Regions from separate parts of the Nocardioides sp. P5_E3 genome, predicted to be linked through region 1. Evidence: predicted binding sites of a transcription regulator. Region 1 holds the regulator's gene; each other region holds the start of a gene.
What was found. Region 1 encodes HrcA, which represses chaperone genes, less so after heat shock. Its sites were predicted from a motif close to TTGGCACTCGNNNNNNNCGAGTGCCAA; they were not measured.

Region 1 (9,755 bases):
ATCACCAGGGCGTGGAACGGCGCCTGCGGGTTGAGGTCCTTGATCGAGACGGCGTGGGCGTTGCGGCCGAGCACGTCGGCCGGGACCTCGCCGGCGACGATCTTGCAGAAGATGCAGTCGGGGGCCGTCTCGCTCATGGCGCCACCCTAGGCTCTGGCGGCGCGGCGTGGGACTGGAAGCGGCACCCGCGCCTCGCACTACCGTGGCGATCATGACCTTCCCCTCCACTCCACGACCGGCTCGCGCCCGCGCCGTACGACGCTGGGCGGGCGCCGCGGCCGTCGTCGTGGCGAGCAGCCTGGCCCTCGCCGGGTGCAGCGACGACCCGACGCCGGTCTCCGACGACACGGGCACGGCGACCGAGGAGCCGCAGCCCTCGGAGACCGGGTCCGATGCCGGACAGGAGTCCGACTCGGTGTCCCCGACCGAGTCACCCGCCGGGTCGGGGTCCCCCTCGGAGCCGGCGGTATCCGGCACCGCTGTCCCGGTCTACTTCGCCGGCGACGGCCCCGGCGGACGCACCGTCCTGTTCCGCGAGTTCCAGCGCGTCGAGGGCGACCCGCTGACCGAGGCCGCCCGGCTCGTCGCCGGCGGCGGCCAGCCCGTCGACCCGGACTACCGGACCCTCTGGCCCGGCGTGGAGATCAGCTCGGTCCAGGCGACCGACGGGGTCCTCCTGGTCGAGATCCCCTCCGACGGGTTCACCGACCGCCCCGACGGGATGTCGCGGCGCGACGCCAGGCTCGCCGTCCAGCAGCTCGTCTACACGCTCCAGGGCGTGCAGCAGGAGCGCGTGCCGGTGCAGGTGCAGCGCGAGGGCGGCGCACCGCTCTTCGGGCTCCCGACCGGGACGCCGTTCGAGTCCGCCGGGGCGCTGCGCACCCTCAACCTCGTGAACATCACCTCGCCCGCCGAGGGCGACACCGTCAGCGGCGACACCCTGACCGTGACGGGGGTGGCCAACTCCTTCGAGGCCAGCGGGCCGTGCCGACTCCTGCAGGGTGGCAAGGAGATCGCGCTCGAGGGCTACCAGTCAGCGGGCTGGATGGGCAACCGGCTGTTCCCGTTCGAGGTGGACCTGCCGCTCGGCGACGTCGCCGGCGAGGTCGTGGTCCAGTGCGAGACCGACGACCCCACGGGAGGCACCGAGGGCCCCGGCCCGGCCGTCGACACGAAGACGATCACCGTCGGCTGAGGCGTCAACCGGACCGCCCGCTGGGGCGTCACCTTGCCGTGACCATCCAGACCAGACCCCGCCGAGGGAGGACTCCGGTGCCTGACCACCTGAGCCTCGTCGGCGTGGACGCAGACGTCGCGGTCGAGCAGCTGTACGCCGCCCACTGGCGCCAGCTCGTCCGGCTCTCCGCCCTGCTCGTCCACGACCAGCAGGCCGCGGAGGACGTCGTCCAGGACGCCTTCGTCGCGATGCACGGCAAGTGGTCGCGGCTCCGCGACCCCGAGAAGGCGCTCGCCTACCTGCGGCAGGCCGTCGTGAACCGCTCCCGATCGGCCCTGCGGCACCGGGCCGTCGTCGAGCGCCACGTGCGAGCCACCGCTCCGGGCGAGGGCACCGTCGACGGGCCGTCCGTCGGCGGCGCCCGCCGCGACGCCGTCCGCGAGGCGCTGCTCCGGCTCACCGAGCGGCAGCGCGAGGTGCTCGTCCTGCGCTACTACCTGGACTGGTCGGAGGCGCAGATCGCGGACGCGATCGGCGTCTCGCGCGGTGCCGTCAAGTCACACGCATCCCGCGGCAGCGCGGCCCTGCGCGACCTGCTCGGCGACTGGTGGGAGGACCCCTCATGAACGACCTGAAGATCCGGGACCTCCTCCACGAGGTCGCTGACGACATCGAGCCGGGCGACCGGCTGGACGCGATCCGCGCCGCCACCGCGCCCGCTGGTCGTCGTACGCGTCGCGGGTGGTGGGCTGCCGGCGGCGCCGGGCTGGTGGCTGCGTCGGTGGTGACGGTGTTCGCCCTGAGCACTGGCGGTGCACCCCGGACGACAGGCCCCGACCCTGCCGGCCCGCCGCCGACCTCAGGCAACACCGTGACCGACGGGCAAGGGACGAGCCGTCCGGTGCACGTGTACTTCGTGGGCGACACCGCAGCAGGCCCGCGGCTCTTCCGCGAGCTCCGGTCCGACCTCGACCCCGACTCACGGGTGGTCCTCGCCATGGACGCGGTCCTCCGGGGCGACGCGCTCGACCCCGACTACCGCTCCCCCTGGCCCGAGGGCGTGGTCCTCCGCCAGTGGTCGTCCGGACCGGACGGGATCATGGTCAGCCTCGAAGGCGCTCCGGTGGACCGTCCAGCGGACATGACCGAGGAGGAAGCCCGCCTGGCGCTCGAGCAGCTCGTCCGGACCGCCCAGGAGGTGTACGGCCAGGGCAAGGTGCCCGTCGACGTGCAGATCGAGCAGCAGGTGACAGACACGGTCCTCGGCGTGCCGACGACGGCACCGCTGACGGGCTCCCCGGACCTCGACGTGCTCGCCCCCGTGTCGCTGACCGAGCCCTCCGAGGGCCAGAAAAAGCGCGCGGATGGCACCGTCTGGGTCAGCGGCCGTGCCACCAGCGCCGACGACCTCGTCACGGTGCGAGTGCAGCGCAGGGAGGGCACCGCTGTGGTTCTGGGACCCGCGAGCTTCACTCTCAACCAGACGAGCGATCCCGCCGGCTCCTTCAGCTTGGGCCTGAGCAGCGACGACGTCCAGCCCGGTGAGTACGACGTGATCGCGACGGTCGAGAACTCCGACGGCACCACCGACTCCGACACCCGGCGGATCACGGTCGTCGACTAGCCCCGGCGTGTCAGGCCCAGCGCGACGTGCGGGCCAGCACCGCGGCGACGGCCACCACCCCGGCGGTGGAGGTGCGCAGCACCTCGGCACCGAGACGTACGACGTGCGCGCCGGCGTCGGCCAGCACCGCCAGCTCGTCGGGGCTGATGCCGCCCTCCGGTCCCACCACGAGCACGATCCGGCCCGCTTCGGGGACCACCAGCGCACCCAGGGGCAAGGTGGCGTCCTCGTGCAGCACCAGCGCGAGGTCGGCCTCCGCGACGAGGGCCGCGAGGTCGGCCGTGGAGGCCAGCGGGGTGACGGTGGGCAGCCACGAGCGGCGCGACTGCTTGGCCGCCTCTCGGGCGGTGGCCTGCCACTTCGCGTGCGACTTCGTCGCTCGCTCGCCCTTCCAGACAGCCACCGAGCGCGACGCCGCCCACGGCACGATGCGGTCGACGCCGACCTCGGTGAGGACCTCGACCGCCAGCTCGCCGCGCTCCCCCTTGGGCAGCGCCTGCACGACGGTGATGGCCGGCTCCGGTCGGGGCTCCTGCGCGACGGACTCGACCGTGACGGAGAAGACCCGCTTGCCCGTCGACGCGACCGACCCCGTGGCCGAGGTGCCCCGGCCGTCGGTGAGGACGACCTGCTCACCCTCGCGGAGGCGGCGTACGGCGACCGCGTGGTGCGCCTCGTCTCCGGTCACCTCGACGAGCGTGCCGGGCGCCGACCCGTCCAGGGACTCGACGAGGTGGACCGGGAGCGACACCCGGGCTCAGCCCTGGAAGGCGTCGCGGAGCCGACCGAACATCGACTTGTGCGGCGCCTCGTTCTTGCCGTCGGGCTGCTCCTCGCCACGGATCGCCGCGAGCTCGCGCAGCAGCTCCTCCTGGCGGGGGTCGAGCCGGGTGGGGGTCTCCACGGCGATGCTGACGACGAGGTCGCCGCGACCGCCGCGCAGGCTCGGCACGCCGAAGCCGCGGACCACCTGCTCGCTGCCCGACTGGGTGCCGGGGCGGATGTCGAGGTCGTAGGTCGTCACGGTCTCCGAGGACTCGTCGGACGAGGCGGGCAGGTCGGCCTCGAGCAGCGGAAGCGTGAGCTGGGTGCCGAGGGCGGCCGCCGACATCGGCAGCGAGATCGTGGTGTGGAGGTCGTTGCCGTGGCGGGTGAAGGTGGGGTGCGGCTCGACGTGGATCTCGACGTAGAGGTCGCCGGCCGGGCCGCCGCCGGGGCCGACCTCGCCCTGGCCGGTGAGCTGGACGCGGGTGCCGTGATCGACGCCGGCGGGGATCTTGACCGTCAGGGTGCGGCGCGAGCGCACGCGGCCGTCGCCCGAGCACTCACGGCAGGGGTCCGGGATGATCGAGCCGTAGCCGCGGCAGGCCGCGCACGGGCGGAGCGTGCGGATCTCGCCGAGGAACGAGCGCTGGACCACGGCGACCTCGCCCTGGCCGTGGCAGGTCTCGCAGGTGGTCGGCGAGGTGCCGGGCGCGGTGCCCTGGCCCTCGCACGCCTCGCAGCGCAGCGCCGTGTCGACCTTGAGGTCGCGGGTGACGCCGAAGCCGGCCTCCGCGAGCTCGACGTCGAGCCGGATCAGCGCGTCCTGGCCGCGCCGGGCGCGCGACCGCGGGCCACGGGTCTGCGCGCCGCCGGCGGCACCGCCACCGAAGAACGCGTCCATGATGTCGGTGAAGCTGAAGCCCTGACCGGCACCGCCGAAGCCCTGGCTGAAGGCGTCGCCGCCGCGGTCGTAGGCCGCGCGCTTGCCGGGGTCGCTCAGCACCTCGTAGGCGCGCGAGACGTCCTTGAACCGCTCCTGCGTCTCCGGGTCGGGGTTGACGTCGGGGTGGAGCTGCCGCGCAAGCTTGCGGTAGGCCTTCTTGACGTCGTCGGCGCTCGCGTCACGCGAGACGCCGAGGATCTCGTAGGGGTCCTGTGTCACTGGTTTCCTTCATCGAGGATCCGGGAGACGTAGCGCGCGACCGCGCGCACGGCTGCCATGGATCCGGGGTAGTCCATGCGGGTGGGGCCGACGACGCCCAGGGAGCCGAGGTGGAACTCCTGCGGGCCGTAGCCGGTGGCCACGACGCTCGTGGCCGCGAGCTCGGAGTAGGGGCCTTCGTGGCCGATGCGCACCATCAGCGCATCGGTCCCCGACTCCCCCAGCAGCTTGAGCAGCACGACGTGCTCCTCCAGCGCCTCGAGCAGTGGTCGGACGGCGGTGTCGAAGTCGCCGTAGCGGGCGAGGTTGGCGGTGCCGCCGACTGCGACGCGCTCGTCGCTGCGGTGGTCGGACATCGCCTCGGTGAGCACGCCCACGATCGCGCGGGCCGAGTCGACCTGCTCGGGGCGTACGCCGTCGGGCAGGTCGCAGAGCGCGACGGCGGCCGCAGCGATCTGCACGCCGACGCTGGCCTGGTTGACCGCGACCCGCAGCTCGGCGAGGTCGCTGTCGACCACGGGTGCGTCGAGCTCGACGAGGCGCTGCTCGACCCGACCGGTGCTGAGGATGAGGATCAGCATCACCCGGGTCGGGGTGAGCGACACCAGCTCGATGTGGCGGACCGTCGAGCGCGAGAGCGACGGGTACTGCACGATCGCGACCTGGCGGGTGAGCTGGCTGAGCAGCCGGACCGAGCGCTGCACGACGTCGTCGAGGTCGACCGCCCCGTCGAGCAGCGTCGCGATCGCCCGGCGCTCCGCCGCGCTCATCGGCTTGAGCGTGGCGAGCTTGTCGACGAAGAGCCGGTAGCCCTTGTCGGTGGGGACGCGCCCCGCACTGGTGTGGGGCTGGTGGATGTAGCCCTCGTCCTCGAGCGCGGCCATGTCGTTGCGGACCGTCGCCGGTGAGACGCCCAGTCCGTGCCGCTCGACGAGCGCCTTGGAGCCGACCGGCTCCTCCGTCGCGACGTAGTCCTCCACGATCGCGCGGAGCACGTCGAGCTTGCGGTCGTCGACCATCGAGCCACTCCTCTGCACGTTCGCGTTTCTGGCACTCGTTCGCCCGGAGTGCCAAGACTACTAGCAGTCCGTAGGCTCGCGGTCATGCCCGACGACACCCCTCGGTTCACCGAGGTCGCCCCGCGCGTGTGGGTCGCGCACTACGACTGGATGCACGTCAACATCACGCTGATCGGCGGGTCCGACGGCCTGCTGATGGTCGACACGCACGGGTCGGCCGCCGAGGCGCGGATCGTCGCCGACGACGTACGCCGCCTCGGCGCGGGTCCGCTGACCGGGCTGGTCAACACGCACGAGCACTGGGACCACCACTTCGGCAACGCGACGATGGTCGAGCAGTTCGGCGACCTGCCGATCCACGCGACCGACTGGGCGGCCGAGCACATGGAGGTGTCGTCGGCGCACACCTTCGAGCAGTACGGGCAGGACACCCTCAACCCGCGCCGCGACGAGATCCTCGCGACCACCCTCCGCCTGCCCACGCGCACCTTCTCCTCCGCCGTCCAGCTCGACCTGGGCGACCGGGCCGTCGAGCTCATCCACCCCGGGCGTGGGCACACGGCAGGCGACCTCGTCGTACGCGTGCCGGACGCCGACGTGCTGCTGGGCGGCGACCTGGTCGAGGAGTCCGACCCCCCGTTCATCGGCGACGACTCGTGGCCGCTGGAGTGGCCGCTGACCCTCGACCTGGTCCTCGGCCTGATGACCGACTCCACGGTCGTCGTGCCGGGGCACGGGAAGGTCGTCGACAAGGAGTTCGTCCAGGACCAGCGCACCGAGCTCGGCGTCATCGCCGAGACCATCCGCGACCTCGCCTCGCGCGGGGTGCCGCAGTCCGAGGCCCTCGCCGCCGGCGAGTGGCCGTGGGAGCGCGAGCGGCTCGGGAGCGCCGTCCGGCTGGGCTACGAGCACCTGCCCCGCAGCCAGAAGCGGCTCCCCCTCATCTAGCCGCCCGACCGGCCCACACCCTCCGGGGGCTGTTCTCGCGGTGGTCGGCCCAGTAGGACTGGTGGCATGACCGAGAACAGCGAGTCCCAGACCGACAACACGGAGTCGACCGACACGCCCAAGGCGGGCAGCGGCACCAGTCCTGCCGACTCCGACCACTCCGGCGGCACCACCTCGCCCGACGGCGCCACCCTGGGCGGCATCTCCGACGACCAGCTGCCCGACGACCTGCAGCCCGGCGAGGACAACCCGCTGGCCGAGCCCCTCGACCCCGACGCCGAGGACACCAAGAGCCGTGAAGAGCTCGAGATGGACGCCACCCAGGAGGACCTGGGCAACGACGACGGCGCCAGCCAGGCGCCCACCCAGTCCGGCGACTCCGACGAGGGCTCCGACAAGGGCTCCGACGCCAACAGCGGCGACGGTGCCGAGGGCAGCGGCATCGCCGGGGGCTGAGTCCCCGACAGTCCCCCGGCTCCCGCCGCACCGGGTGTGATCCGCGACGCACGGCGAGCCACCCGGCCGGCGGGCCGACGGGCGCCTAACGTGGAGCGGTGCCCCAGGATCGCTACGGAACCGACGTCCTCTCCGGCGACTGGCGTGTCCCGAAGAACGGCCGCGCCACCGAGGTGCCGACCGAGATCGGGATGGTCGTCGAGGAGGTCACCACCGACTGGTGCGGCGAGGTCGTCGCCGTCGACCGCGACATCGACACGCTCACGCTGGAGGACCGGCGCGGCAAGCGGCGCACGTTCCCGCTCGGCCCCGGCTTCCTCCTCGAGGGCAGGCCGGTGATCCTCACCCGTCCCGTGCGGACGGGTGCCCCCGCAGCCCCCACGCGTACGGCGTCCGGCTCGGTCGCGGTGCCCAACGCGCGAGCCCGCGTCGCGCGCGCCAGCCGCATCTTCGTCGAGGGCCGGCACGACGCCGAGCTCGTCGAGAAGGTCTGGGGCGACGACCTGCGGATCGAGGGCGTGGTCGTCGAGTACCTCGGCGGCGTCGACGACCTCGCCGAGCACCTGCGCGACTTCAAGCCCGGCCCGCAGCGCCGCGTCGGCGTCCTGGTCGACCACCTGGTCACCGGGTCGAAGGAGGCGCGCATCGCCCAGGGCATCGCCCGCTCCCCCATCGGCAAGCACGTCCTGGTCGTCGGCCACCCGTTCATCGACATCTGGCAGGCGGTCAAGCCCGACCGGCTCGGCATCCCCGCGTGGCCCTCCGTCCCCCGCGGGATCGACTGGAAGACCGGCACCTGCCAGCAGCTCGGCTGGCCGCACCGCGACCAGGCCGACATCGCCCGCGCCTGGAAGCACATCCTCGGCCGGGTGAGCTCCTTCGCCGACCTCGAGCCCGCCCTCCTCGGCCGGGTCGAGGAGCTCATTGACTTCACCACCGCGCCCTGACGGGCGCGCTGGTTCAGTCGACCAGGTCGCGCACGATCGCGTCGGCGAGGAGCCGGCCGCGCTGGGTGAGCACGAGGCGCTCGGTGGCGAGCTCGACGAGTCCGTCGGCGACGAGGCGGGCGACGTGGGAGCGGCCGGTGGCCTCGAGGGCGGTCACCGGGAGCCCCTCGACGAGCCGGATCTCCAGCAGGATCCGCTCGACCCGCTGGTCGTGGTAGCCGAGGACCTCGCGTGCCAGGGCGGGTGAGACGCCGCTGGCGAGCCGCTGGGCGTACGCCGCCGGGTGCTTGACGTTCCACCAGCGCACCCCGCCGACGTGGGAGTGCGCACCGGGGCCGACGCCCCACCAGTGCCCGCCGGTCCAGTAGAGCAGGTTGTGGCGGCACCAGTGGTCGGGCGACGTGGCCCAGTTGGACACCTCGTACCAGCTCATCCCGGCGGCGGAGAGCTTCTCGTCGACGAGGTGGTACTTGTCGGCCAGGTCGTCCTCGTCGGGCATCGGCAGCTCGCCGCGCTTGACCTGGCGGCCCATCGCGGTGCCGTCCTCGACGATGAGCGAGTAGGCGGAGACGTGGTCGGGGCGGCAGCCCAACGCGACGTCGACCGAGGTCTCCCAGTCGGCCAGCGACTCCCCCGGCGTGCCGTAGATCAGGTCGAGGCTGACGTCGTCGAAGCCGGCCTGCCGGGCCCAGTCGACGACCGCGGGCACGCGCATCGGGTCGTGGGTGCGGTCGAGCGTGCGCAGCACGTGGTCGACCGCGGACTGCATGCCGAAGCTGATCCGGTTGAAGCCGGCGGTGCGCAGCTCCTCGAGGTCCCAGGCGGCGACGCTGTCGGGGTTGGCCTCGGTCGTGATCTCGACGTCGTCGACGAGCCCGAACTCCGCCGCGGCGCTGGCCACGATGGCTCCGAGGTCCGCGGCCTTCAGCAGCGTGGGGGTGCCACCGCCGAAGAAGATCGTCTCGATGGGGACGTCGCGGTGGCCGAGCACCTGGCGCGCGAAGCGGATCTCGCGGATCGCCGCCTCGGCGTACGACGACCGGCTGGCGCCGACCTCGTCGCCGAGCTCCTGGGCGGTGTAGGTGTTGAAGTCGCAGTAGCCGCACCGCACCGAGCAGAACGGCACGTGGACGTAGAGGCCGAAGGGCTTGCTGCCGAACTGGGCCCACGCCTCGTCGGGGAGCAGACCGTCCTCGGGGGCGACGTCACCGTCGGGCTGGGCGGGGGACACGCCGGTATCCAACCACGTGCCGGACGTGCGAACGGGTGCCAGTGGTCTCCCACCGGCACCCGTCCATGGTCAGCCCTAGGCGTACATCTGGTCGATGAGCGCCTGGTTGTTCTCCTGCACGACGTTGCGCTTGACCTTCATCGAGGGGGTCAGCTCGCCCGACTCGACCGTCAGGTCGTGGTCGAGGAGCTTCCACTTCTTGATGGTCTCCCAGCGGTTGAGGTGGCTGTTGAGCTCGTCGACGTAGCCGCCGACCATCTTCTGCACCTCGTCGGACTGCACGATCTCGGTGTAGGACTTGCCGCCCATGCCGTTCTCCTCGGCCCAGCCCGCCATCGCGTCGGGGTCGAGGGTGACGAGCGCGACGCAGTAGTTGCGCTCGTCGCCGAAGACCATGAACTGGCTGGCGTAGGGGCACACGGCCTT
Region 2 (9,755 bases), on a different contig from region 1:
AGCCCGACACCATCGCCAAGAGCCTGGCCATCGGCAACCCCGCCGACGGCATCTACGTCCTCGACATCTGTCGCCGTTCCGGCGGCGCGGTCGAGGACATCAGTGACGACGAGGTGCGCGAGGCGATCGTGCTCCTGGCTCGCACCGAGGGGATCTTCACCGAGACCGCCGGCGGCACCACCGTCGGCGTGCTGAAGAAGCTCGTCGAGTCCGGTCAGCTCGACACCTCCCTGGAGACGGTCGTCATCAACACCGGCCACGGCCTCAAGACGCTGGACGCGGTGTCCGACCGCGTCGGTCCGGCCGCCACCATCGCCCCGTCCTACGACGCCTTCGTGGCGGCGGACATCCTCTGAGCACGAAGGAACGAGCCATGGCAGTCTCCGTCCGGATCCCGACCATCCTGCGCACCTACACCGGTGGTGAGTCCGAGGTCAGCGCCGAGGGCGACACGCTCGCGGCCGTGCTCGACGACCTCGACGCCCGCTACTCCGGCATCAAGGGCCGCATCCTCGACGAGGCGGGCAAGCTGCGCCGCTTCGTCAACGTCTACGTCGGCAACGACGACGTGCGTTTCCTCGACGAGCTGGAGACCGCCACGCCCGACGGCGTGCAGATCTCGGTGATCCCGGCGGTCGCCGGGGGCTGAGCCCCGGCGACCGTGCCGGTCATCGAGCGCGTACGTCGACCACGGCGGCGTTGCCGTGGTCGTCGACCCGCAGCTCGGCGACCGCGCCGTCGCGCAGCAGGTGCTCGGCCTCCTGGGCGTCGTCCTGCGGGAGGAACCAGCTCTCGATGCCGCACCGGACCTGCCACGACCGGTCGTCGCAGGCGAGGTAGGGGCCGTCGTCGGGCCGCGTGCGCGACCACGCTTCGCCGATCCAGACGCCGTCCGTCTCGACCAGCGTGATGTAGACGTCGCCGGACTCCCCGTCGTCCAGCGAACCGAGCCCGGGCTCGACGAGCGACTGGGACCTGTCGTGGCGCAGGTCGGGGTAGTCGAGGGCGACGTACGCGCCGCGGAACGGGTCGATCGGGTCGACCGGTGCCACCCGCACCAGGTAGGTGTCGCCGGCGATCCTGGCGGAGAGCTGCGGTGCGACGGCCAGGCCGACGAGCGCGAGCTGGCTGGTGGCGACGACCGCGGTGGTCAGGACGATCTTCATCGGTCGGTTCCCTTCGATGCGGTGTCGGTGGCGGTGTCGGCGGGGTCGAGGGCCTGCACCAGCTCCCGGCGGGCCCGGTCGAACAGGAAACCGGTGCCGAGGAAGACGGTGCCGAGCACGACGAACAGCCAGGCGCCGGTGACGATGGGTGCGAAGACGGCGAAGCTCTGGAAGGTCGTGAAGACGACCAGGCCGACCATCGCCATCCAGGTCAGGGCCTGGTGGTCGCGCACGGTGCCGAGCGCGACGAGGGCGACGGCCAGCAGCACGTAGGCGACGACGGAGATCGCCGCGTGCGCCCAGTCGGCCCCGTCGACAGCGGTCGTGTCGGTTCCAGTGGCCCACAGGCTCAGCGACGTGGCGGTCAGCAGCACGGCGATGGCGCCCAGCGGCTCGAGGATGCCTGCGCCGCGGCGGACGACGCCGGCGAGGACCGTCGCAGCTGCCGCGACGGCGACCGCGACCACGAGCCAGGTCGACCACGTCAGGCCGTCGCTGCCCGTGTCGGGGATCGCGGCGACGAAGAGCGCCGCGAGCGCCATGCCGCCCGCGAGGGTGCGCCAGGTCCAGGCGAACCCATCGATCCACCCGTCGTGCAGCACCGCGAGTGCAGCGGCGAGGACGGCGCCGGCGCCGAGCAGCACGACGACCGTGGTCCCGTCCTGGGCGTCCCACAGGGGCTGCATGAACCACCATGTGACGCCGGTGACGACACCGACGAGGAAGGGCAGGTGGGCCCGCGTCAGGTAGGCGTGGATGAACGCGCCGACGGCCCAGAGGCCGATGAGTCGCGGCTCGTACGCCGGGACCTGCAGCGACTGGGCGGCCTGGAAGATGACGGCGCCGGCACCGAGTGCGGCGAGGAGTCGTGCGGCGCCGACCAGGGGCGGCGAGGCGTGGCGCGCCGCGAGCGTCTCACCGCCGACGAGGAAGGCCAGCCACAGGGCCGCCACAGCCGCGAAGCGTGCCAGGGGCGAGAGCTCGTCGAGGTTGGCGGCGACCAGCCAGATCAGCCCGACGCCGACGAAGCCGCCGCCGAGGTAGAGCAGGACCCGCCCCACGCTGACGCGGGCGTCGTGCTCGGAGCGGTAGCGCGCCGCGATGCGCGTGGCCTGCTCCTCGCCGATGAGGCCCTCCGAGGTCCAGTCGTCGAGCTCGTGGCGCAGCCAGGCGAGCTGCTGCGGCGCGACCGATCGGGTCGCGAGGGCGGGTGCCGGTGACGAGGTGTCGGTCATGCCCCCACCGTGGCCCGGTGCGGCCGGGTTGTCCTGAGTACATCGACCCATATGTGGGGTGCCGTTGGGTGGCGGGATGCCCAGGGTTGCGCAGGCGTTCAGGTGGGTCTGGTTCACAGGGGGCGTGCGGAGCAGACACCTGGCCCGGGCCGGCGTCGCGCTGGCCGTCCTCGGCGGCGTGGCGGGAGGGACGGCGTACGGCGCGCGCGAGCTGTTGCACCGACAGGCGGCGCAGGCCCGGCGCGCGATCGGCAAGCCGTTGGGGGAGCGGGCGCCGGACGCCGACCGCCACTACAAGAAGAAGCACGGCGAGCCGGTGGACCTGCTGGTGCTCGGCGACTCCATCGCCGCGGGCCTGGGCGCGGACAGGGCCAAGGACACCCTCGGCAGCCGACTGGCGCGTGGCATCGCTGCGAGTGCCGGTCGCTCGGTGCGGCTCAGGACGGCGGCGGTGGTCGGCTCGGAGAGCAGCATGCTCGCCTCCCAGCTCGCGTCCCTGCCCCGGGGATATCGCCCGGACGTGGCCGTCATCGTGGTCGGTGGCAACGACGTCACCCACCGGGTGCCGGTCGCCGAGTCCGTACGCCACCTGGTCGAGGCCGTCGAGGACCTGCGGGCCCGCGGGACGGAGGTCGTCGTCGGCACCTGCCCGGACCTCGGCGCGCTCCGCCCGGTGCCGCAGCCCCTGCGCGCTCTCGGCTCACGTGCCTCGCGGCAGCTGGCGGAGGCCCAGCGGGAGGCGGCCCTGGCGCGCGGCGCGCGGGTGGTCTCGCTGGCGCACGTGGTGGGTCCTTTCTTCATCACCAACCCCGAGGAGATGTTCAGCCTCGACCGCTTCCACCCGAGCGCGCACGGCTACAAGCGCACGGCGAAGGCGATGCTCCCGTCGGTGCTCGCGGCCCTCGGCGTCGTGGCCGACGTGCCGTTCGGGCACCACGCACCCGACGTGGGTGGGTCAGGCTAGGGTTCCCGGGTGCGCACCACTGCTCGACGAGCCGGCCAGGCCGTCAAGAAGGCTGCCAAGAAGGCCGGCCGGATGCAGGCATCGCCCGCACCGGTCGAGCCCGAGCCGCTCGACCCGAAGGTCGAGCGCCGCCGTCGGTTGCTGGCCAGCAACCTGACCGAGCTGGCCATCGAGTTCCGCACCGACAAGTGGGGCGTCCACAAGTACACCCCCCACTACGAGCGCCACCTCCAGCACCTGCGCGGCGAGTCCTTCACGCTGCTCGAGCTCGGGATCGGCGGCTACAAGAAGCGTCGCAAGAGCGGTGCCTCGATGAAGATGTGGCGCTGGTTCTTCCCCAAGGCGCGCATCGTCGGGCTCGACATCGAGGACAAGTCGTGGCTCACGCGGGGGCACATCCACACCTACCTCGGTGACCAGACCGACCCCGAGATCCTCCAGCGCATCATCGACGAGCAGGGCGCGCCGTTGGTGGTCATCGACGACGGCAGCCACATCCCGGCCCACGTGCGCGAGTCGTTCCGGATCCTGTTCCCGCTGATGCCCGACGGTGGCATCTACTGCATCGAGGACACCCAGACGTCCTACTGGCCGGCGTGGGGCGGGCAGCTCGACCCCCGCGCTCCGGGCACGTCGATGGACCTGGTCAAGGACCTCGTCGACGGCCTCAACCACGAGGAGTTCCTCCTCGAGGGCTACGAGCCGACCTACACCGACCAGTGGGTGCGGGCCGTGCACTGCTACCACAACCTCGTGATCATCGAGAAGGGCGACAACCGGGAGGGCACCAACCGCGACAACGTCGCGCACGAGCTCTACGGCGCCTCCGAGCTGCCCGACGGCTCCGACGGCTCCGACGACGCATGAGCGTCCTGCTCGCCACCAGCGGTGACCTGCCGCAGGGGGAGCCCGGCGCGGGCGCCCTCGACGCGGTCCTCCACGCCCGCGGCACCGACTTCGCCTGGGCCCGCTGGGACGACCCGTCCGTCGACTGGTCCGCCGCCGACCTCGTCGCGGTGCGGTCCACCTGGGACTACGTCACCCGCCACGGGGAGTTCCTCGCCTGGGCGACGTCGCTCGACCAGGCCCGCCTGCTCAACGGCGCCGACGTCTTCGCCTGGAACCACGACAAGCGCTACCTCACCGAGCTCGGCGACCTGCCGGCGGTGCCGACGCTGCTCGCCGACGACCGGGCCGGCCTGGCCGACGCGGTGCGCCGCTTCGGCTCCGCGGTCGTCAAGCCCCGCGTCGGCGCCGGGGGAGCGGGCCTCCTCGTGGTGACCGACCCCGACGACCCCCGTCTGGGGCGGCCCGTCCGCAGTCACGCCGACTACCCCGAGGTCGACGGGCCGTGGGTCGTCCAGCCGCTCGTGGAGTCGATCCGCACCCACGGCGAGGCGTCGGTCTACGTCCTCGACGGGCGGCTCGGCCAGCGCTTCGACAAGCTGCCCGGCGAGGGCGACGTACGCGTCAACGAGGAGTTCGGTGGCCGGGTGCGCGCCGTCGAGACCGGTGACGTCGGCGACCTGGTGATGAGCGCGTACGACGCGATGGCCGAGCGCTTCGGCCGGCCGATGGACTACCTCCGCGTCGACCTGCTGCGCTGGGACGGCCAGTGGGTGGTGAGCGAGCTCGAGCTGATCGAGCCGGGCCTCTACCTCGACGTGTCGCCGGCCAACGCGGAACCGTTCGCCGACCTGCTCGCTGCGAGGGCCGCCCGCCGGGGCTGACCCGCCTGTCTAGACAGGTCGGCAAACAAATCTCGGTCCGGGGGGTGGGACATGCCCCCCTCAAGTTAGGTTGCCCTTGTCTTGCCTGCGCTGGGGGGTGCGGGCAGGGCCGGTGATCCGTCATCCGTGCCGGATCACCGTCACAACCTTCGCGGCGTCGGGAGCGTTCTCGCGCGTCGCACCTGCGGGAGGAAATAGTCATGCCCTTTTCACGCCCACGCGAGGATCGCGGTGCGGCGGCGGTGGAGTTCGCACTGATCGTGCCGATCCTGCTCGTCGTCCTCTTCGGCATCATCGACTTCGGGTTCGCCATCAACCGCTACACCATCGTGAACAACGCGGCTCGCGAGGGCGTGCGTGAGGCGAGCCTCGGCGCCAGCGAGGCCGAGATCCGGGCGGCCGTGACGCACGGGATGTCCGACCTCGGCGGCAGCTACACGATCACCGTCAGCTGCAAGAAGAAAGACGCTACGACCAACTGCACGAGCTGGAACGCCGGGCAGGAGAGCGGCGGGATCGCCGCGGTGAAGGTGGACTTCACCCACACCTGGATCACGCCCGTGGGAGACATGGTCGACGGCGGAGAGAACCTCCACCTCGTCAAGACCAACTACATGAGGATCGAGTGATGCGCCGGTCGCCGCGGCGCCGCGGCGAGGACGGTGCCGTCGCCCTCATGACCGTGTTCCTGTCGCTGGTCATCTTCGGGGCCGCTGCCATCGCGATCGACATCGCCACGTTGGCGATGCAGCGGCAGAAGCTGCACGACGCCGTCGATGCGGCAGCGCACGCCGGGGCCTACGCCATGCCAGGTGATGGTGCCTCGGCCATCGCCGCCGCGCGCAGCATCGCCTTCGCCAACGATCCGGACCTGGAGTGGGACTTCACCCAGCAGAACCCGAAGATCCGGCTCTGGTGCGTCGTGGCGTCGACCGGCACCACCCCTCCAGCTGTCAAGACTAGCCAGATCCCGAGCACCTGCTACCCGGGGACGGGACCGTACACAACGTCGAAGTACCCGGACCTGCGCTGCAACGGAGTCATCTGCAAGATCCCCTGCGCGCCGAGCTCCACCACCAACTGCAACACGGTGGAGGTCGTCGCTCAGAAGGACGTGCCGTTCGGTTTCGCCAACATCGCGTTCGGCGAACCCAAGGGATCGACCGGTTCTGTCGCGTCTGCGGCCTGCAAGGGGTCGTGCGGGGCCGAAACCCCAAACCCGATGGACGTCGTGGTCCTGGCCGACAGGACCGCGAGCCTCTCGGACAGCGACCGCGGGAGCATGGTCAGCGCCGTCAAGAACATGATGCTCACCATGGATCCGACGATGCACTTCCTGTCCATCGGGACCATCGACAAGAGTGCCCCCACGTCAGCCTGCCCCAGCAACCGTCGGCCGCTGCCGCCGGGCAAGACGTCGAGTGGGTCCTCCAACTACAAGGTCACTCCGGCATGGACGGCCGCCGACCTGGAGAACACCAGCCACAAGTGGATACCCAGCGACTTCAGTCGGGACTACGTCACCGGAGCTCCCGGGGCTCGAGTCGGCAAGAGCACCGATCCGGTCTACAAGACCATCAACTGCATCACCAGTTCTTCTCTCGCGGAGTACGGCACGCACCTGGCGGCCCCGCTCAAGGAGGGGGCGCGCAAGCTCCTCAACCTGAGCGGTAGCAACTTGGGCACCCTCAGCGCGAGCTACCCGCGTCCGGGGGACGACGACGTCACGAAGGTGCTGATCCTCGAGACCGACGGGGCGCCTAACGAGTTCGTTGCGTCGGGCACCGATGCGCAGACCAATGTGCTGACGGCCGGCGCGGAGCTGCGCCACCCTGATGGGAATGTCGCGTGCGAACAATTGCTCAAGGTCGCCGCGAGTGCCAAGGCGCAGAAGATCGTGGTAATCACCATCGGCTTCGGTGAAGTGGTCTCGGCGAAGTGCAACAGGTGGAACAACTTCGGTGGCAAGACAGGGTCGACGTCCGGCTCCTCGAAGAACGTGCGTGACGTCCTCGCGGCGGCGGCCTCTCCCCACCCGGGCACCGGCGCGGCGAGCACGGCGAACAGCTGCAGCGGTTCGAGCGCGGTTACTGCCGAAAATGCGGACGGTGACTTCTTCTTCTGTGCGGCCAGCGGGTCTGAGTTGGCGGACCTTTTCCGCACAGCACTCAATCAGGTCAGCAAGGGCGTCCGGCTGGTCAAGCTTCCCAACTGAGCGACAGCGCCGCGGTGCACGGGTCCCGTGCCGCCAAGGACGGGACCCGTTTGCACTCTCCGGGGTCGAGTGCTAAACATGAGACTGGCACTCTCCACACGAGAGTGACAACGACCCAGGTGACGCTGAGGTCTCCGACGCCGGCGGGAATGGATCGCCGGCCGAGCGGGATCGTCCGTCGCGGGCAGCCCGCCTGGAGTCGACACACAGACTCACGTCGATAGGAATCGCACGCGATATGGCCAAGCTGATTGCTTTCAACGAGGAGGCCCGCCGCGGCCTCGAGCGGGGTATGAACACCCTCGCCGACGCGGTCAAGGTCACCCTCGGCCCCAAGGGCCGCAACGTCGTCCTGGAGAAGAAGTGGGGCGCCCCCACGATCACCAACGACGGTGTCTCGATCGCCAAGGAGATCGAGCTGGAGGACCCCTACGAGAAGATCGGCGCCGAGCTGGTCAAGGAGGTCGCCAAGAAGACCGACGACGTCGCCGGTGACGGCACGACGACGGCCACTGTCCTGGCCCAGGCCATGGTCCGCGAGGGCCTGCGCAACGTCGCGGCCGGCGCCAACCCGATGGGTCTCAAGCGCGGCATCGAGGCCGCCGTCGCCGCCGTGTCCGAGCAGCTGCTCGCCATGGCCAAGGACGTCGAGACCAAGGAGCAGATCGCCTCCACCGCGTCGATCTCCGCCGCTGACACCACCGTCGGCGAGATCATCGCCGAGGCGATGGACAAGGTCGGCAAGGAAGGCGTCATCACCGTCGAGGAGTCCAACACCTTCGGGCTGGACCTCGAGCTGACCGAGGGCATGCGGTTCGACAAGGGCTACATCTCGGCCTACTTCGCCACCGACCTCGAGCGCATGGAGGCCGTGCTGGAGGACCCCTACGTCCTCATCGCCAACTCCAAGGTGTCGACGGTCAAGGACCTGCTGCCGCTGCTGGAGAAGGTCATGCAGTCCGGCAAGCCGCTGCTGATCATCGCCGAGGACGTCGACGGCGAGGCGCTGTCGACCCTGGTCGTCAACAAGATCAAGGGCACCTTCCGCTCCGTCGCCGTCAAGGCGCCGGGCTTCGGTGACCGCCGCAAGGCCATGCTGCAGGACATCGCGATCCTCACCGGCGGCCAGGTCATCTCCGAGGAGGTCGGCCTCAAGCTCGAGTCGGCCGGCATCGAGCTGCTCGGCCAGGCCCGCAAGGTCGTCATCACCAAGGACGAGACCACCATCGTCGAGGGTGCCGGCGACCAGGGCCAGATCGAGGGCCGGGTCAACCAGATCCGCGCCGAGATCGAGAAGTCGGACTCCGACTACGACCGCGAGAAGCTCCAGGAGCGCCTCGCCAAGCTGGCCGGCGGCGTGGCCGTCATCAAGGTCGGCGCGGCCACCGAGGTCGAGCTCAAGGAGCGCAAGCACCGCATCGAGGACGCCGTCCGCAACGCCAAGGCTGCGGTCGAGGAGGGCATCGTCGCCGGCGGCGGCGTGGCGCTCGTCCAGGCTGCTGCCACCGCGTTCGACAAGCTCGACCTGTCGGGTGACGAGGCGACCGGCGCCAACATCGTTCGCGTCGCGACCTCGGCCCCGCTCAAGCAGATCGCCATCAACGCCGGTCTCGAGGGTGGCGTCGTGGCTGAGAAGGTCGCCAACCTGGAGGCGGGCCACGGCCTCAACGCCGCCACCGGTGACTACGTCGACATGATCGCCGAGGGCATCATCGACCCGGCCAAGGTCACCCGCTCGGCGCTGCAGAACGCCGCGTCGATCGCCGCGCTGTTCCTCACCACCGAGGCCGTCGTGGCCGACAAGCCCGAGAAGGCGCCGGCCATGCCCGGCGGCGACATGGGCGGCATGGGCGGCATGGACTTCTGATCGTCTGATCGGAACCACCCGCTCCACCAGCACCATCTACAAGGCCCCCGCCTCCGGCGGGGGCCTTGTGGCGTCTGTCACACCCGCAGGGGTGAATGTGCCGATCGCCGGACGCGGGCGGCTGCGGTACCTAGGCTCCGGGAGCCGCGCCGCCATCGAGGGGGTGCCACTCGACTCTTGGGGGTCACCATCTTGCGTTCGCTCACGTCCTCGCGCCCGAAGGGCCGCACCGTCTCCGCCATCCTCGTCGCCGGTGCCCTGGTGGTGTCGGCCGGCGTCGGCGGCGCCACGGCCGGCGCCCTGATCACCGGCAAGGACATCAAGGACAAGTCCATCACCGGTGCCGACATCGCCGACCGCTCGCTCGGCAAGCGACAGCTGAGCACCGCGGCGGTCGAGAGCCTCCGCACGAGCTGGAACTCCGGCGTGGGTGCCCCGGCCGCCAAGGACGGCTCCACCAACAGCTGGTACCTCGACACCGCCACTGGCGACGCGTACAAGAACACGCCGCGCGGCTGGGAGCTCCGCGTCAACATCATGGGCGCCACCGGTGCCCCCGGCGCCGTCGGCCCGCAGGG
Region 3 (9,755 bases), on a different contig from region 1:
CCGGCGTCCTGGTCGACCCACAGCGCACCCGTGCTCGGCAACGACGCCACCGGTTCCACGTGGCTGGTGGCCGTCGGGTCCCGCGGAGCGACCTACGCGCAGTCCCTCGAGCGCGGGCGCCTGCTGCGACTCCCCGGACCGGCCGCGTCGCTCACCTCGACGCCCGCCCTCACCACCGCCGACGACGGCACGACCCGGCTGCACCAGGTCAGCGCTTCCGGGCGCCTCGGCGTACGCACGCTCGACGGTCGTCGATGGAGCCGTCCGACGGCACTCGCCGGCGAGTGGTCGCCGTACGCCTCCCCCGCTGTCGGGGAGGTCGCCGGCGGCCTGCACGTGGCCGCCACCGACCGCACCGGCGTCGTCGTCGTCACCAGCACCGTGCCCGGGCGGCCGGCCCGACGCGTCGGCGCGGGGCGCGACCTCACCCGCTCCCCCGGGCTGGTGACCCGCCGCGGTGCCGAGCTCGTCGTCGCGCGCACCGGCTCGCGCCTGCTCGCCCGACCGGCTGCAGCGCGGGTCGAGGACCTCCGTCCCGCGCGACCCGGCTTCCGGCCCTGACCGCTTCGCCGTCGACGTACGACGCGGCCGCCCCCGGAGGGACGACCGCGTCGCGGGTGGGACTGCTGCGGGTCAGCGCCCCGCGTAGGCCCAGGAGGTCACGTTCTCGGTGTCCTCGAGGCCGGTGAAGCCCTCGACCGGCGCGTAGGTGTCCGTCTGGAACTCGATGTTCTCGTCGTCAGCCGTGCCGCCCACGTTGTCCGGGCCGACCCCGTAGAGGTTCTGCCCGAAGTTGGCGCCGCCGGAGTCCATCATGTTGTGGATCTCGTCGGCGTTGTCGGTGTGGTAGCTGCCGATCGTGTGGCCGACCTCGTGGGCCGTCACGTTGGCCACCGCCGCGGTGACGAACGCGATCCTGTCGCTGCTCGCGTTGATGTAGGTGTTGAGCGACGACGCCGGCCCGGCCGGTGCGCTGAGCACGTCGAGCAGCACGATCGCCTCGTCCTGGTGGCCGAAGTTGCCCGGGTCGATGTACTGCGCGATGCCGATGGTGCTGATGCCGGTCTCGGCGATCGTGCCGGCGACGTAGATCCGCGAGACGTTCTCCTGCCCGATCAGCTCCTGGTTGTCGCGGGCGTTGAGGACGTCGACGGTGACCGCCGGGTTGGTGCCGGCGATCTCGGCCTGCAGGTTGCGCCGCACCTGGTTGAGGATGCGGTTCTCCATCCGGCGGGCCTCGGTGCGGGCGATGCCCCACTGGGGCACGAACGCGGCGAACGGCGAGACGTTGCGCTGGCCGGGACCGCCCCAGGTGCCGGTGTTCACCCGACCGGGGGCGAAGTCGAGCAGCACGGTCTGCCGGCGCCCGCGATCGCCCTGCGTGCCCGGCCGGTAGCCCTCGACCGTCACGTCGTACGCGCCGCTGCCGCCGGTGACCTCGACGGAGTACCAGCCGGCCTCCTCGGCGACGTAGGCGATGGCCGTGTTGCCGCCACCGATGAGCGGCGACGTGGGCGGGTAGAGGGAGGAGGCGTCGGTGCCGATCCCACCCACGCGCTGCTCGCCGGACGGGGTCCGCACCGTGAGCCCGGTCGCCGAGCCCTCCGCGCCGGCCCCGACGACGTCACCGGGGCGCAGCCGCACGGAGTAGTAGTCGGTGTCGAGGGTGTGGCTCGCGATGGAGACGCGGTAGGCGCCGGTGTCGGCCCCGCCGGCACCGCTGCCGGAGTCGAACGGGTCGGCCGGCAGCGGGTCGAAGGCGTAGCCGCCGACCATCACGTAGTAGGTGCCGGGCGCCTCGGGCGTGAAGGCAAGCGAGCTCAGCACGCCCGTCCCGCTGTCGTCGTCGGCGGCCAGCGGCTCGCCCGCGGCGTCCCAGACGACCAGGATCGTGTCGGTGCCGGCAGCGCTGCCCTCGGTGTCGGCCGTCAGCGTCTCGCCGGCCGCGACGTCCACGGAGTAGAAGTCGAAGTCGTTGGTGCCGTCGCCGCCGGACGCGACCGGACCGTGCGGCCCGTCGCCCAGCACGGAGTTCGTCACCGTCGCTCCGCCGGCGATGCCGGTCGGGGTGGCCAGCGGGATCGAGCCCTGGTCCTCGGTGGTGGCCAGCGTGCGCGGCGCCCCGACCGGCGCGGCGAGCTCACCCAGGATGCGGACGGCGGGCATGCGGCTCGCGGCCGTGCCGAAACCCGGGATCGGCTCGGCGTCCACGTGCGAGTCGTTGGACCCCCGGGTCCCGTCGGGCTCCTCCTCGTCGTGGACGAACGGCGTGAGCACGCCGCGGGCGTTGACACCCCGGCCGTTCGTGCCGAAGGCCGCGCGGCGGTTGGACGCGAGCTTGGCCGAGTCGGCGCGGCGCGCCGCCTGCTCGTGCATCTGCTTGTTCCACGCGAAGTAGTTGGCGTCGTGGATGTCCGGCAGGTTGGCGAGGTAGGGGTTGGGGTTGGTCCGAGCCGTCAGGGCGGCGGCGTCGGACTCCTTGGGGGCCACCTGGATGCCCAGGTCGAGGGCCTCCTGCTGGGCCGGCGTGACGGCGTCGTCACCGGCTGGTGCGGCGACGGACAGGGCTGGGGTGACGATGGCCAGCAGACCGGCTGAGCCGGTGGCGACCAGATACTTTCTGCGCACTGAAGCGCTCCTCCCGAGAGAAACCGGGATCGAGCACAGCGTGCCGATGAAAGGTCGTCGCGGGGCCCGATCCCCTGACTCCAGCCAACGTAGGCCCTGCCGGGCCGCGCGGGAACGCTACTTAGGTCGCGATCAGGAACCGCTGTAGTTGGGCGCCTCGACCGTCATCTGCACGCCGTGGGGGTGGCTCTCCTTGAGCGAGGCCGAGGTGATGCGGACGAACCGGCCCTTGTCCTGCAGCTCCGGGATGGTGCGGGCGCCGACGTAGAACATCGACTGGTTGAGACCGCCGACGAGCTGGTGGGCGACCGCGGAGAGCGGCCCGCGGTAGGCGACCTGGCCCTCGATGCCCTCCGGCACGATCTTGTCGTCGCTGGCGACCTCGGCCTGGAAGTAGCGGTCCTTGGAGTACGACTTCTTGCCGCGGCTGCTCATCGCGCCGAGCGACCCCATGCCGCGGTAGGACTTGAACTGCTTGCCGTTGACGAAGACGACGTCGCCCGGCGACTCCTCGCAGCCGGCGAGCATCGAGCCCACCATCACGGCGTCGGCGCCGGCGACGAGCGCCTTGGCGATCTCGCCGGAGTGCTTCATGCCGCCGTCGGCGATCAGCGGGACACCAGCCGGCCTGGTGGCCAGGGACGCCTCGTAGACGGCGGTGACCTGCGGCACGCCCACGCCGGTGACGACGCGGGTGGTGCAGATCGAGCCCGGCCCGACGCCGACCTTGACCGCGTCGGCGCCGGCGTCGACGAACGCCTGGGCGCCCTCGCGGGTGGCGACGTTGCCGCCGATGACCTGCACGTGCTTGGTGGCCGGGTCGGACTTCAGGCGGCGCACCATGTCGAGGAGGAGGTGGACGTGGCCGTGGGCGGTGTCGGCCACGAGCACGTCGACGCCGGCCTCGACCAGGGTGGTGGCCCGCTCCCAGGCGTCGCCGAAGTAGCCGATGGCGGCACCGACCAGCAGCCGGCCGTCGTCGTCGTAGGACGCGTGCGGGAACTGCTCGCCCTTGACGAAGTCCTTGACGGTGATCAGGCCGCTCAGCCGGCCCTCGCCGTCGACGAGCGGCAGCCGCTCGCGCTTGTGCGCGCGCAGGAGGGTGGTGGCCTCGTCGCGCGAGATCCCGTCGTGGCCGGTGATGAGGCCCTCGCGGGTCATCACCTCGTCGACCTTGGTGGTCGCCCACTCCGCCACCGGCGTGAAGCGCAGGTCGCGGTTCGTGATGATGCCGAGGAGGTGGTTGTCGAGGTCGACGACCGGGAGGCCGGAGACGCGGTACTCGCCGCAGATCCGGTCGAGCTCCTCGAGCGTCGCGTCGGGACCGATGGTGACCGGGTTGGAGATGATGCCCGTCTGCGTCCGCTTGACCAGGTCGACCTGGCGGGCCTGGTCCTCGATGGACAGGTTGCGGTGCAGGACGCCGATGCCGCCCTCGCGGGCCATCGCGATCGCCATCCGCGCCTCGGTGACGGTGTCCATCGCCGCGCTGATCAGCGGCACCCGGATCGAGATCTCACGCGTGAGGCGGGTGGTGGTGTCGATGTCGCTGGGCGCGAGGTCGGACTCCCCCGGCAGCAGGAGCACGTCGTCGTAGGTGAGGCCGAGCGCAGCGAACTTCTCCGGGATCTCCACGCCGCCATTCTACGGGCGGTTCGGAGCGCTCTGGGACAGTGTCAGGGTGGGGACGGTGGGGGGCGACCGGTCGGGCGCGGGCCGCATGGTCTGGGCGGCGGCGGTCGTGGCCTTCCTCGCGCGCTTCCCGTCCCTGCTGTGGCCGCTGCGGCCCGACGAGGCGGGGTTCCTCATGGTCGCCCGCGCCTGGCAGCCCGAGCCCGACTCGCTCTACGGGCGCTACTGGGTCGACCGGCCGCCGCCGATCCTGTGGCTGGTTCAGGCCACCGACAGGATCGGAGGGCCGTACGCCCACCGGCTGGTCGGCGCGCTCGCGTGCTCGTTGCTGGTGCTGGCCGCGGCCGCGGCGGCCCGCGAGGTGGTGGTCCGCGCCGGCGTGCTCGACCCGGCCGCGGTGCGCCGCCTGGCCGGCTGGGTGGCGGTGGCGACGGCCGCCCTGGTCAGCAACGCCGAGATCGACCCGGTCGCCGCCAAGGGCGAGCTCTTCGGCATCCCGCTCGTGATGGCCTCGTGCTGGCTGGCGCTGCGGGCGGTGCGCCGGGTCTCACCGCCCGACGCGTTCCTCGCCGGCCTGCTGGCGATGCTCGCGGTGGGGATGAAGCAGAGCATCGTCGGCGGCCTCGTCTTCGGCGCCGTCCTGATCGCCGGGTCGCTGGTCGCGCGGCAGGTGAGCCGGCGCGACGCGCTCCGCTGCGCCGGGGCCGCCGCCGCCGGGGCCGCCATCCCGGTGGCGGTCGTCGTCGCCTGGGCGATCGGGGCCGGCGTACGCCTGCAGACGCTGTGGTACGACGTCGTCACCTTCCGCTCCGACGCGAGCCACGTCATCGCCACGCAGGAGTCGGAGGGCGCGACGAGCCGGATCTCGGTGCTGCTGCTGATCTTCGTCGGCACCGGCATGCTCCTCGTCGTCGCGCTCTTCGCGGTCCGGCTCCGCAGCCTCCTGCGGCACGACCCCGTGCCGGTGGTCGCGATCGCCGTGATGCTCGGCCTCGACCTGCTCGGCGTCGCACTCAGCGGCAGCTTCTGGTCGCCGTACCTCTTCGTGCCGCTCCCCGGCCTCGCGCTCGCCCTCGCCGCGCTCGTGGCGCACGACCACCTCGACCGCGTCCGGCACCGGGTCACCCCGGTCGCGGTGGGTCTCGTGGTGGTCTCGAGCATCGTCGCGATGGTCGGCTGGACGGGTGCGTGGGTGGCGGGCCGGGTCCCCGTGGAGGTACGCACCGGGGAGGCGATCGCGGCCGCCGCCTGGCCCGGCGACCGGGTGCTGGTCTACGGCGGGCGCGCCGACATCCAGTGGGCCACCGGCGCCCAGTCGCCGTACCCGTATCTCTGGTCGCTGCCGATGCGCACCCTCGACCCGGGCCTGGACGACCTGGAGGAGGTGCTGACCGGGAGCAACCCGCCGACGTGGTTCGTCGAGGCGACCTTCATCAACACGTGGAGCGAGCTCGGCACCACCGCGATCCAGAGCTCGCTGATCCGCAAGTACGCGTTCGTGCAGACCGCGTGCGGCCGCTACCGGATCTACCACCTCAACACCGTCGACCCGGTCGAGGTCGACGTCGACTGCTCGACGCCCTTCCGGACGATCTGGGGACGCTGAGGGCGGTCGGAGATGCCGCCGGCCCGGCAGACGTCGTCTGCCGGGCCGGCGGGTGCTGCTGGGAGCGGGATCGATCAGTGGCCGTGGCCGTGACCGTGACCGGCGGCGGCCGGCTCCTCCTCCTCGGGCTTGTCCACGATGAGGGTCTCCGTCGTGAGCAGCATCGCGGCGATCGAGGTCGCGTTGACCAGCGCCGAGCGGGTCACCTTGACCGGGTCGAGGACGCCCTGGGCGACCAGGTCGCCGTACTCGCCGGTGGCGGCGTTGTAGCCGTTTCCGACGCCGAGCTCGCGGACCTTGGAGGTCACCACGTAGCCGTTGACGCCACCGTTCTCGGCGATCCAGCGCAGCGGCTCGTCGGCCGCCTTGCGGACCACGCGGACACCGGCAGCCTCGTCACCGGTGAGGCCGAGGTTGTCCTCGAGCACCGACACGGCGTGGATGAGCGCGGAGCCACCGCCGGCGACGATGCCCTCCTCGATCGCGGCGCGCGTCGCGGAGACGGCGTCCTCGATGCGGTGCTTCTTCTCCTTGAGCTCCACCTCGGTGGCGGCGCCGACCTTGATCACGCACACACCGCCGGCGAGCTTGGCGAGGCGCTCCTGGAGCTTCTCGCGGTCCCAGTCGGAGTCGGTGTTCTCGATCTCGGCCTTGATCTGGTTGACGCGGCCCTCGACGGCCGAGCTGTCGCCCGCACCCTCGACGATCGTGGTGTGGTCCTTGGTGATGACCACACGACGCGCCTGGCCCAGGACCTCGAGGCCCACCTGGTCGAGCTTGAGGCCGACCTCGGGGGCGACGACCTGCCCACCGGTCAGGGTCGCGATGTCCTGCATCATCGCCTTGCGGCGGTCGCCGAAGGCAGGAGCCTTCACGGCGGCGACGTTGAAGGTGCCGCGGATCTTGTTGACGACCAGGGTCGAGAGCGCCTCGCCGTCGACGTCCTCGGCGAGGATGAAGAGCGGCTTGCCGGTCCCGATGACCTTCTCGAGGACCGGGAGCAGCTCCTGGATCGAGGAGATCTTGCCCTGGTGGAGAAGGATGTAGGCGTCGTCGAGGACGGCCTCCATCGACTCCGGGTCGGTGACGAAGTAGGCCGAGATGTAGCCCTTGTCGAACTGCATGCCCTCGGTGAACTCGAGCTCGGTGCCCATGGTGTTGGACTCCTCGACCGTGATCACGCCGTCCTTGCCGACCTTGTCGAAGGCCTCGGCGAGCAGGTCGCCGATGTGGCTGTCGCGGCTGGAGATCGTGGCGACGGACGCCATGTCCTCGCGGGACTCGACCTCGCGGGCCGCCTCGCGCAGGGCGTCGCCGACGGCCTCGGCCGCTGCGTCCATGCCGCGCTTGAGACCCATCGGGTTGGCGCCGGCCGCGACGGCGCGCAGGCCCTCGTGGACCATGGCCTGGGCCAGGACGGTGGCGGTGGTGGTGCCGTCACCAGCGACGTCGTTGGTCTTGGTGGCCACCTCCTTGGTGAGCTGGGCACCGAGGTTCTCGAACGGGTCGTCGAGCTCGATCTCGCGAGCGACGGTCACCCCGTCGTTGGTGATCGTGGGGGCGCCCCACTTCTTGTCGAGGACGACGTAGCGGCCCTTGGGGCCGAGCGTCACCTTGACGGCGTTGGCGAGGGCGTCCACGCCGCGCTCGAGGGCGCGGCGGGCGTTCTCGTCGAACTCCAGGATCTTGGGCATCGAAGTGCTCCTAGGAAAGGTTCGGGGTGAAAGGGTTTCGCCCGGACGTCATGGCCGGAGGTCGCAGGAGCGACCGGCGGCCATGACGTTCCGGGCGAAGAGGAGATCAGGAGACGACGGCGAGGATGTCGCGCGCCGAGAGGATCAGGTACTCCTGGCCGGAGTACTTGACCTCGGTACCGCCGTACTTGCTGTAGATGACCTTGTCACCCACGGCGACGTCGAGCGGGACTCGGTTGCCGTTGTCGTCGATGCGACCGGGACCGATCGCCACGACCTCGCCCTCCTGGGGCTTCTCCTTGGCGGTGTCCGGGATGACCAGGCCGGAGGCGGTGGTCTGCTCGGCTTCGAGCGTCTGGACGACGATGCGGTCCTCGAGGGGCTTGATGTTGACCGACACTTCGGATCAACCTCCACTTTCTCAAACAAGAGATCTTCAGGACGTGGGCTCGCGGTCCGGCGGCACGCCGTCGCGGGGGTCGTGCCAGGCTCGCGAGCGTTGGCATTCTCGGGGTGAGAGTGCCAGAGCAGACGCTAGCACTCTGCCCAATCGAGTGCTAGCCGGAGTCGCCGCTGACAGGATGACGGCATGCAGATCGAGACGCTGGACTGGCTGCGGACAGCCGAGGGAGCCCGTCTGCTGGTCGACGCCACCCGGGCCTGGGCGGAGCACGCGGGCGACCCGGTGCGGGTCGCTGCCGTCGTACGACGTCTCGAGCCCGACGCCGAGAAGGCCGCCGCGGCCACCACGCAGGCGCAGCTGCGCGCGAAGGCCGTGGCGAAGTTCGGCGAGGCGGCGCACCTGATGTTCTTCACCCCCGACGCGCTCGAGCAGTCGACACGAGCGCGCGTCGCCGACCACCGGGCGGCACGGGTGGCCGCCGCGATCCCCGGCGGCAGCGTCATCGACCTCGGCTGCGGCATCGGCGGCGACCTCCTCGCCTTCGCGCGGGCCGGGCTCGTCGTGGGCGGGGTCGACCTCGACCCCGTGCGGGTGGCGATGGCCCGCGCCAACCTCGAGGCGCTCGGCCTCGCCGGTGCGGTGCAGGTGGGCGACGCCACCACGATAGGCGCGGCCGCCTTCGACGTCGCCTTCGCCGACCCGGCTCGTCGTGGCGGCCGGGGCCGGGTGTTCGACGTCGAGGGGTGGACGCCCCCGTGGCCGTGGGTGCTGGACCTCCTGACCCACCGCTCGCTGGTGAAGGTCGCCCCCGGCATCGACCACGACCTGGTGCCGTCGGGCGTCGAGGCGGAGTGGGTCAGCGACGGCGGCGAGGTCAAGGAGGCGGTGCTCTGGTCGCCGACACTCGCCACCACCGACCGCCGCGCGACCGTGATCGGCGAGCACGGGCTGGCCACGCTCACCGACGAGGACTCCCCCGCAGACGGGGAGCCCGGGACCGACGTCCGCGCCGTCGGCGCCTACCTCTACGAGCCCGACGGTGCCGTGATCCGTGCCGGTCTGGTCACCGCGGTCGCCGCCGGCGTCGGTGGCGGGCTGGTCGACCCGCACATCGCCTACGTCACCAGCGACGCCTCGTTCCGTACGCCGTTCGCGCGCGGCTACCGCGTCGTCGAGCACCTGCCCTACCGCGAGAAGCAGCTGCGCGCGGCCCTGCACGAGCGCGGGATCGGCCGGCTCACGATCAAGAAGCGCGGGGTGCAGGTCGTCCCCGACGAGCTCCGCAAGCGGCTGGCCCTGCGCGGGGACAACGAGGCCACCCTGGTGCTCACCCGGGTCTCCGGTCAGGGGACGGCCCTGCTCGTCGACCCCTTCTGACGGCGCTTGCGAGCGCGCGGTCAGCAGCCGGGTCGTCCCACGCCCGGGACGTCGACCGGCAGCCGGCCCGGTGCCGGCGCCTGACCGGTCAGCACCTCGACCAGCACCTGCATCGCGGCGGGCGTGTCGCCGTAGGTGGCGATCCGGGTCGGGGCCGCCACGCGTCCCAGCACCCACGGGCTGTCGGTGGCCACGGCGACCTGGCCGTCTACGGGGGCGTCCCGGTAGCCGGTGAACCCGATCTGCGTTCCTGCCGCGAGTCGCGCGTCCTCACCGGCCTGCCACGCGTCGAGGCGCCGCTCCCGGCGGGCCTCGGCCTTCTCCCAGGCGCGCACGCGTCGCTGGTAGGCGCGCTTGCGCTCCTTCTTCCTGCGATCGGGCCTCGGCTTGGCGCTGGTGAGGTCGGCCGGCGGCG

Region 2: a site for HrcA is predicted at 7,360-7,386, ahead of groL (chaperonin GroEL). Genes of this name have one in related genera too.
Region 3: a site for HrcA is predicted at 8,095-8,121, ahead of groES (co-chaperone GroES). Genes of this name have one in related genera too.

Annotation. Positions count from the first base shown of each region.
Region 1 is NZ_JBFUMR010000024.1:44,514-54,268, forward strand. Features, by position in the region: gene ACXJKB_RS15755 (HIT domain-containing protein) at 1-137, opposite strand, end outside; gene ACXJKB_RS15760 (Gmad2 immunoglobulin-like domain-containing protein) at 212-1,195, shown strand; gene ACXJKB_RS15765 (SigE family RNA polymerase sigma factor) at 1,273-1,803, shown strand; gene ACXJKB_RS15770 (GerMN domain-containing protein) at 1,800-2,801, shown strand; gene ACXJKB_RS15775 (16S rRNA (uracil(1498)-N(3))-methyltransferase) at 2,812-3,552, opposite strand; gene dnaJ (molecular chaperone DnaJ) at 3,559-4,728, opposite strand; gene hrcA (heat-inducible transcriptional repressor HrcA) at 4,725-5,747, opposite strand; gene ACXJKB_RS15790 (MBL fold metallo-hydrolase) at 5,832-6,695, shown strand; gene ACXJKB_RS15795 (hypothetical protein) at 6,762-7,151, shown strand; gene ACXJKB_RS15800 (DUF3097 domain-containing protein) at 7,250-8,098, shown strand; gene hemW (radical SAM family heme chaperone HemW) at 8,112-9,329, opposite strand; gene ACXJKB_RS15810 (AMP-dependent synthetase/ligase) at 9,405-9,755, opposite strand, start outside.
Region 2 is NZ_JBFUMR010000005.1:173,193-182,947, forward strand. Features, by position in the region: gene thrC (threonine synthase) at 1-356, shown strand, start outside; gene ACXJKB_RS04775 (MoaD/ThiS family protein) at 374-649, shown strand; gene ACXJKB_RS04780 (GDYXXLXY domain-containing protein) at 669-1,166, opposite strand; gene ACXJKB_RS04785 (DUF2157 domain-containing protein) at 1,163-2,401, opposite strand; gene ACXJKB_RS04790 (SGNH/GDSL hydrolase family protein) at 2,526-3,365, shown strand; gene ACXJKB_RS04795 (hypothetical protein) at 3,375-4,232, shown strand; gene ACXJKB_RS04800 (ATP-grasp domain-containing protein) at 4,229-5,095, shown strand; gene ACXJKB_RS04805 (TadE family protein) at 5,296-5,724, shown strand; gene ACXJKB_RS04810 (pilus assembly protein TadG-related protein) at 5,724-7,310, shown strand; gene groL (chaperonin GroEL) at 7,549-9,177, shown strand; partial or broken gene ACXJKB_RS04820 (collagen-like triple helix repeat-containing protein) at 9,370-9,755, shown strand, end outside.
Region 3 is NZ_JBFUMR010000019.1:7,952-17,706, reverse strand. Features, by position in the region: gene ACXJKB_RS13310 (CHAP domain-containing protein) at 1-561, shown strand, start outside; gene ACXJKB_RS13305 (DVUA0089 family protein) at 634-2,628, opposite strand; gene guaB (IMP dehydrogenase) at 2,761-4,263, opposite strand; gene ACXJKB_RS13295 (hypothetical protein) at 4,310-5,866, shown strand; gene groL (chaperonin GroEL) at 5,941-7,560, opposite strand; gene groES (co-chaperone GroES) at 7,667-7,960, opposite strand; gene ACXJKB_RS13280 (class I SAM-dependent methyltransferase) at 8,150-9,340, shown strand; gene ACXJKB_RS13275 (glycoside hydrolase family 3 N-terminal domain-containing protein) at 9,361-9,755, opposite strand, start outside.